Anatilimnocola aggregata: one gene and its partner. The protein of the gene in region 1 interacts with the protein of each later gene in a pairwise test. Links are inferred from orthologs where the notes say so. Each region holds a gene or a part of one and is shown in the gene's direction. Other genes may lie near its edges.

Region 1 (3,212 bases):
CCTCAATTCACGAATCGACCGTGCGCCGGCTATTACTAAGCGACTCTCAGGCCATTCGTGCTTCGTGCAAAAAGCACTGGGGGGAACTGGCGGGCACATCGAGCGAAGCACTTCGCGCGCAGGTAGAGCAACTGCTGGGCGTAGCTGCGGGCGGGAGTGGCAACCCCTATCAAGGTAAGAAGATCTACATGCAGTCGTGCGGCAAGTGTCACAAGTTGTTCACCGACGGCGGCCAGATTGGCCCCGACCTGACGACTTACAAACGTGACGATCTGCGTGGCATTCTGCTGAACGTGGTGAACCCCAGCGCCGAAATTCGCGAGGGTTTCGAAAACTACCTGGTGCAAACCGCCGATGGCCGCACGCTCAGCGGGTTTATTGCCGAACAGGATGCCCAGGTTCTCGTCCTCCGCGGCGTCGATGGTCAAAGCCTCTCGCTGCCGCGCGATGAAATCGAAGACCTGCGAGCCGTGCCGATCTCGCTGATGCCCGAAGGGCTGCTGAAGAAGCTCAGCGAGCAGCAGATTCGCGATTTGCTGGCCTATATTCGCAGCACGCAGCCGCTGCCGTAACGTTTGCGAGGTTCGCAACGACTCAGATTTCCCTCTGCTCCTTTCCAGAAGGGAGCGCGGCGCGATATCTTCTTGAACACACCTTTTCTGGATTCTCTACTCTTATCGCGAGCCGATCATGTCTTCGCCTGCCAGCAGGATTGCTCAACTTCGCCAGGAGATTCACCGCCACGATGACCTGTATTACACCAAAACTCAGCCGGAGATTACCGATCTGCAATACGACCAGCTGATGCAAGAACTGCAGCAACTGGAGGCCGCTCATCCGGAACTTGTTACCGAAGACAGCCCGACGCAACGACTCGGCGACAAGCCCGTCGAAGGGCTGAATCAGGTCGAACATCGCGTGCCGATGCTCTCGATCGAGAACTCGTATGACATTCCCGCCGTTCGCAAGTTCGCTCAGAGCACTGCCGACGCGCTCGCAGGCGAACCTGTCGAATGGGTCGTGGAATACAAGATCGACGGCGCTGCCATTTCGCTCACGTATGAGCAGGGTAAACTCGTTCGCGCGTCTACTCGGGGCAACGGGCAAGTGGGTGACGACATTACGCACAATGCTGTGACCATTCTCGATGTGCCCCGACGACTCAAAGGTTCACCGCCGCCAATTCTCGAGATTCGCGGCGAGGTCTACATGACCAATAGCGACCTGGTGAAGCTGAACGAACGGCAGGCCGCCAAAGGGGAGGCCGCCTATGCCAATCCGCGCAATGTCGCGGCCGGTAGCATTCGGCTGCTCGACCCCCGCGAGTGCGCCGAGCGGCGGTTGCGCTTCTTCGCGCACGGCGTGGGCTATTGCGAAGGGCTGCAAGTCGTCAATCACATTGAGTTCTTGAAGGATCTTGCCGCCTATGGCCTGACACCGACGCCTCTCGTGCGCTCCTGCAAGGACGTCGACGAAGCTCTGGCCCACTGCGAGCAGATGATCGAGAAGATCGACGAGCTTGATTTCGAAATCGACGGCCTCGTGCTCAAAGTGAATCGCTACGACCAGCGCGAACGCCTCGGCATGCGCAGCAAAAGCCCGCGCTGGGTCATTGCTTACAAGTTCGAGAAGTACGAAGCCAAAACGCGCGTCAACAAAATCACCGTCCAAGTTGGCAAGACGGGCGCGATTACTCCGGTGGCGGAACTCGAACCCGTGCAACTTGCAGGCACCGTGGTGAGCCGTTCGAGTCTGCATAACGCGGACGAGATCCGTCGCAAGGATATCCGGGAAGGGGATATCGTCATTGTCGAGAAGGCCGGCAAGATCATTCCTCACATCGTGCGAGTCGAAAAGCACGAACGAACCACCGAGCTGCCGGAGTTTGCCTTTCCCACGCATTGTCCCGAATGCAAAACCGAATTGGTGAAGGATGAAGGGGGCGTTTATATCCGCTGCCCGAGTCCCGTTTGCCCGGCGAAAGTGCAAGAGCGAATCCGCTTTTTTGCCTCGCGCGATGCGATGGATATCGATGGCCTCGGCGATAAACTCGTCGAGCAGTTGGTCGATAGTGGACTCGTGAAGTCCTACGGCGATCTTTATCGGCTAACGCTCGAGCCGCTGCTGAAGCTCGAACGGATGGGACAAAAGTCTGCCGAGAAACTGCTGGCCGGCATCGCAGCCAGTAAGTCGCGTGGGCTCTCGCGGCTGCTAAGTTCGCTGTCGATTCGTCACGTCGGTCAGCGCGGTGGGCGGCTATTGGCCGAACACTATGGCACGATCGAAGCCTTGCAAGAGGCGTCGCAGGAATCGCTGGCGGAAGTGAACGAAATCGGGCCGGCCATCGCAGCCAGCGTGTATGAGTTCTTTCGCAGCGAGTATGGAATCGAACTGTTTCGAGACCTTAAGTCGCTTGGGCTGCGTTTGGAAGAAACCAAGAAGGCAGTTGCTCCCAAACCGACGGGACCGCTCGCCGGCAAAAGCATCGTTGTGACTGGCACACTCACGAAGTACAAGCGAAATGAGATCGAAGAATTGATCACCAAACACGGTGGCCGCGCAGCGTCCAGCGTGTCGAGCAAAACCGACTTCATCGTCGCCGGTGCCGAAGCAGGCAGTAAGCTCGATAAAGCAACCAAGCTAGGCGTGAAAGTCCTCAGTGAAGACGACTTCGAACAACTTCTGGCCGGCATTTAGGCTCATTGAATTTTCTCGCGGTTAATCAGAATTGATGGCAACATGCACTCCCGCTCGCTTGGCCGGCTAATTGTCTTTCTCAAAGCGACCATCGTAGGCGGGCTCTTCGTCCTCGTGCCGGTTGTGCTCATTTCGATTGTGATTGGCCAGGCGGCCCAATTTGCGTATGAAGTGGTTCATCCGCTCGTGCAATGGCTACCGGTGAAGTCGGTCAGTGGCGTTTCGCTCTCATTTCTGATCGGCCTCATCGCGCTGGCACTCTTGTGTTTTCTCGCCGGCTTGCTCGCCCGAACTGCTGTCTCGCGCTGGTTCGTCGGCACACTCGAGCAGTTGATTGTGTCGTTCGTCCCGGGCTATGCCCTCATGAAGAGCATGGGGCAAGGCTGGGTCGGCGTCGAAGAGAAAACTCCGCATCAGGCCGTTCTCGTGCGGTTCGACGATGTCGCTCAACTAGGCTTTGTCATGGACACACTTCCCGACAGCCGCCACGTCGTCTTCGTGCCCGATGTCCCCAA
Region 2 (3,673 bases), 400 kb from region 1 along the record:
CGAACAGGCCCTCAAGTGGCACTTTGGAATGCCGCCAAAGGAAGATGCAACCGCGGCGACTTCCACTGGCAATGCTCGGCCCATGGATGCCAAGCCGGCTCCCAAGGAAGCGTCGCTCACCGTCAGTCGGGAGACGGGAGAATTTCAGCTAGCGGGTGGCGGTCTCAACAGTGGTGGCGCAGTCTCCGGCGTTGCGGGCCTATCGGGCGACGACAGAGCGGCCATGAACCTTCGTGGCAAAAACCTTGTCGTTGCTGGGGAAGCTACCACACTCAAGGTGAAATTTCCCCGTCCCGAAGCGGATGGGGACTATGCCGTGTTTCTGGAACTTAGCTGGCTGACCGAGCGAGCCGTTTCGGACAAAACGGCCGAAGGTTTCACCGTCACGTTCGCCAAGCCTGCACCGGCCAATGCCAAGCTGGATTGGATGATCGTGCGGTAAAGTCGCGAAGGATGACCGGGGACGCGCCGTTTTCCGACTTGAGACTCGCGGGTAGAATGCTCCGTTTCTCGTCAGTCGTAAATCTTCAGCAGCCAACCCGTTATGCCTCGCTACAATCCGGCCACCATCGAACCCAAGTGGCAGCAATATTGGGAACAACAACAGACCTTCCGAGTGCCGGACATGCCGGCCGGGGATAAGGTCTATGTACTCGATATGTTCCCTTACCCCAGCGGGGACGGGCTGCACGTTGGGCACCCGGAAGGTTACACCGCGACTGACATCGTTTGCCGCTTTGAGCGGATGCGAGGCAAAAGCGTGCTGCACCCGATGGGCTTCGATGCCTTCGGTCTGCCGGCAGAAGAGCACGCCATCAAGACGGGCGAGCATCCGCGAAAAAAGACCGAAGAGAATATCGCCACCTTCACTCGCCAACTGCGGTCGCTAGGCTTCAGCTATGACTGGAGCCGCGTGCTGGCGACGACCGATGTTGAGTATTTTCGTTGGACGCAGTGGATCTTCCTGGAACTGTTCGATACCTGGTTCGATGCCGAGCAGAGTCGCGGACGGCCCATCGCCGAATTGCCCATTCCCGATGAAGTGAAGATTCAAGGCGAGCGGGCCATTCGTCTGTATCAAGACGATCATCGCCTGGCCTACCAATCGTTCGCGCCGGTCAATTGGTGCCCGAAGTTGGGAACCGTGCTGGCCAACGAAGAAGTCATCGATGGCAAGAGCGAGGTTGGTAAGCATCCGGTCATTCGCATGCCGTTGAGGCAGTGGATGCTGCGAATCACTGCCTATGCCGATCGCCTGGAAAAAGACTTGGATCAAGTCACTTGGCCCGAAGGGATCAAGAAGCTGCAGCGGGATTGGATCGGCCGCAGTACAGGCGCTGAAGTCGATTTTTATATCGGTGCCGAAAGCGAGTTCGAAAACTGGAAGGGCTCCCGCGCGGCCACCAAGTTCCCCCGCAAAGCCGAAGCCGACGTGCTGCGTATCTACACCACGCGCCCGGATACGCTGTTCGGTGCGACTTACATGGTCATCGCGCCCGAGCATCCGTTCGTCACGCATTTGACGAAGCCCGATCAGCAGCATGCGGTCACTGCCTACTGCGAAAAGGCGGCGAGCAAGAGCGATCGCGAACGTCAGGAAGAAACGAAAAAGAAGACCGGCGTCTTCACCGGCTCGTATGCCATCAATCCAGTGAACGGCCAACCCGTTCCGATTTGGGTCGCCGACTACGTTCTGTGGGGCTACGGTACCGGCGCGATCATGGCGGTACCTGCACATGACGAACGGGACTTTGAATTCGCCCAGCAATTCAGCCTGCCGGTCATTGCGGTCGTCGATCCGGGCGACAGCGAAGAGTTCAATCGCTTCGACGTGCTGGATGGCAAGATTTGCTGCACCGAGATGGGTGTCTCGGTCAATTCAGGTCAATACAACGGCTTGATGACTGGTGAGTTCAAGAAGCGAATCACTGCAGACCTGTTTGCTGCCGGACTGGGGCGTGAAGCAGTGAACTACAAACTGCGCGACTGGCTCTTCAGCCGTCAGCGATTCTGGGGCGAACCGTTTCCGATCTTGCACGAGATCGATGAGTTCGACAAACCGACCGGACTGATTCGCGCCGTTCCCCAAGCCGATCTGCCCGTCGATCTGCCGCACCTGGAAGACTTCAAGCCGCACGGCAAGCCCGAGCCACCGCTGGGCAAAGCTCCTGTCGAATGGCTGTATCCTGAAATCGGCGGCCAGCGATACCTGCGCGAGACCAACACCATGCCGCAATGGGCCGGCAGTTGTTGGTATTATCTGCGGTTCATCGACCCGCGCAATGACCAGACATTCATCGACCGGGAAAAGGAAAAGGCTTGGATGCCCGTCGATCTGTACGTCGGCGGTGCCGAGCACGCAGTGCTGCACCTGCTGTATGCACGCTTCTGGCATAAGGTGCTGTTCGACCGCGGACACGTCAGCACGGCTGAGCCATTTCGTAGCCTGGTCAATCAAGGCATGATCTTGGGAGACGTAGAGTTCACCGGTTACGAGCGGGCCGATGGTCAAATGGTGAGTGCGGTCGATGTTGTGGACGATGACGACGGCAATGCCATCGTGCGCGTCAGCGGCGAAGGTGTGAAGCCGAAGAAGATGAAGGCGGAAGAGGTCGAAAAGAAGGGTGACTCGTTCGTGCTGAAATCGAATCCCACGATTCGCATTGAGAGTCGCGCTTTCAAGATGTCGAAGAGTCGCGGCAACGTGATCAACCCCGACAGCGTGGTGAAAGACTACGGTGCTGATTCGCTTCGGCTGTACGAAATGTTCATGGGCCCGCTGCCAGCGACTAAGCCTTGGAGCATGGCCGGTGTGAGCGGTGTCCGTGGCTTTCTGGATCGCGTGTGGCGTTTGATGGTAGACGACCGGGTGGAAGAACAGGTGGTTGTATCGTCGACCGTACAGGATATCGAACCGACGGAAGAGCAAGCACGAGTCCTACACAAAACGATCAAGCAGGTTACCAGCGATATCGAACGGATGGAGTTCAATACGGGCATTGCGCGGATGATGGAGTTCACCAATTTCTTCACCAAGCAGACCGTCCGACCAAAGTCGGTGATGAAGTCGTTCATTCTGCTGCTGAGCCCTTTCGCCCCGCATATTGCCGAGGAACTGTGGGAACTGATGGGGGGCCAGAAGACACTCGCCTATGAGCCTTGGCCCAAGTTCGACGAAGCGCTGACCAAGGACTCTGAGATCGAAATCCCGATACAGATTCTCGGCAAGTTGCGCGGCAAGGTCATCGTGCCTGCAGGCAGCGATCAGGACACCATCCTGGCTGCCGCCCAGGCTGATCCCAAAATCAGTGAACTGCTGGCCGGCAAGACGATCGTCAAGTCGATTGTCGTCCCCGGCAAGCTCGTGAACTTCGTCGTGAAGTAGTTGGCCCTGAAGTGACTGCGGCAGCGCACTCGCGCCCCGCAGAATGTGCGCCATCGTTACAACCGTTCGCAACCGGTGCCGTTTATAGGAGGCACTTGGGTTCTGTTCATTCTGCTTGATCTGCCAACTCCGCACGTTGTGCCAGCAACCGCGCCTAAGCTCCAGCCTGCTAGCGAGTAACGTCGATCTAACTAGTCGATAGGCATTCACCTCGCGTGGCGGACGACCAGGTGTACTTTGGCAGGCATTGATTCCATCACGAAACCTGATTGCGCGCCCACGCGTTGG

Evidence for each region. The genes of interacting proteins can lie anywhere in the genome.
Region 2: the proteins of ligA (region 1) and leuS interact in binary tests that used the Escherichia coli proteins (3 or more experiments, as listed by UniProt). The link is inferred for Anatilimnocola aggregata from one-to-one orthologs.

The regions. Positions count from the first base shown.
Region 1 is NZ_CP036274.1:6,625,137-6,628,348, forward strand. Bases 301-3,193 are described here. They hold ligA (NAD-dependent DNA ligase LigA), read left to right. Parts: upstream 301-690; coding sequence 691-2,697; downstream 2,698-3,193. Other genes in these bases: ETAA8_RS24880 (PVC-type heme-binding CxxCH protein), read left to right, coding at 301-572; ETAA8_RS24890 (DUF502 domain-containing protein), read left to right, coding at 2,740-3,193. In the rest of the region: more of ETAA8_RS24880, read left to right, coding at 1-300; more of ETAA8_RS24890, read left to right, coding at 3,194-3,212. UniProt on the Escherichia coli protein: DNA ligase that catalyzes the formation of phosphodiester linkages between 5'-phosphoryl and 3'-hydroxyl groups in double-stranded DNA using NAD as a coenzyme and as the energy source for the reaction.
Region 2 is NZ_CP036274.1:7,026,516-7,030,188, reverse strand. Bases 232-3,585 are described here. They hold leuS (leucine--tRNA ligase), read left to right. Parts: upstream 232-544; coding sequence 545-3,385; downstream 3,386-3,585. Other genes in these bases: ETAA8_RS26500 (hypothetical protein), read left to right, coding at 232-442. Also shown: more of ETAA8_RS26500, read left to right, coding at 1-231.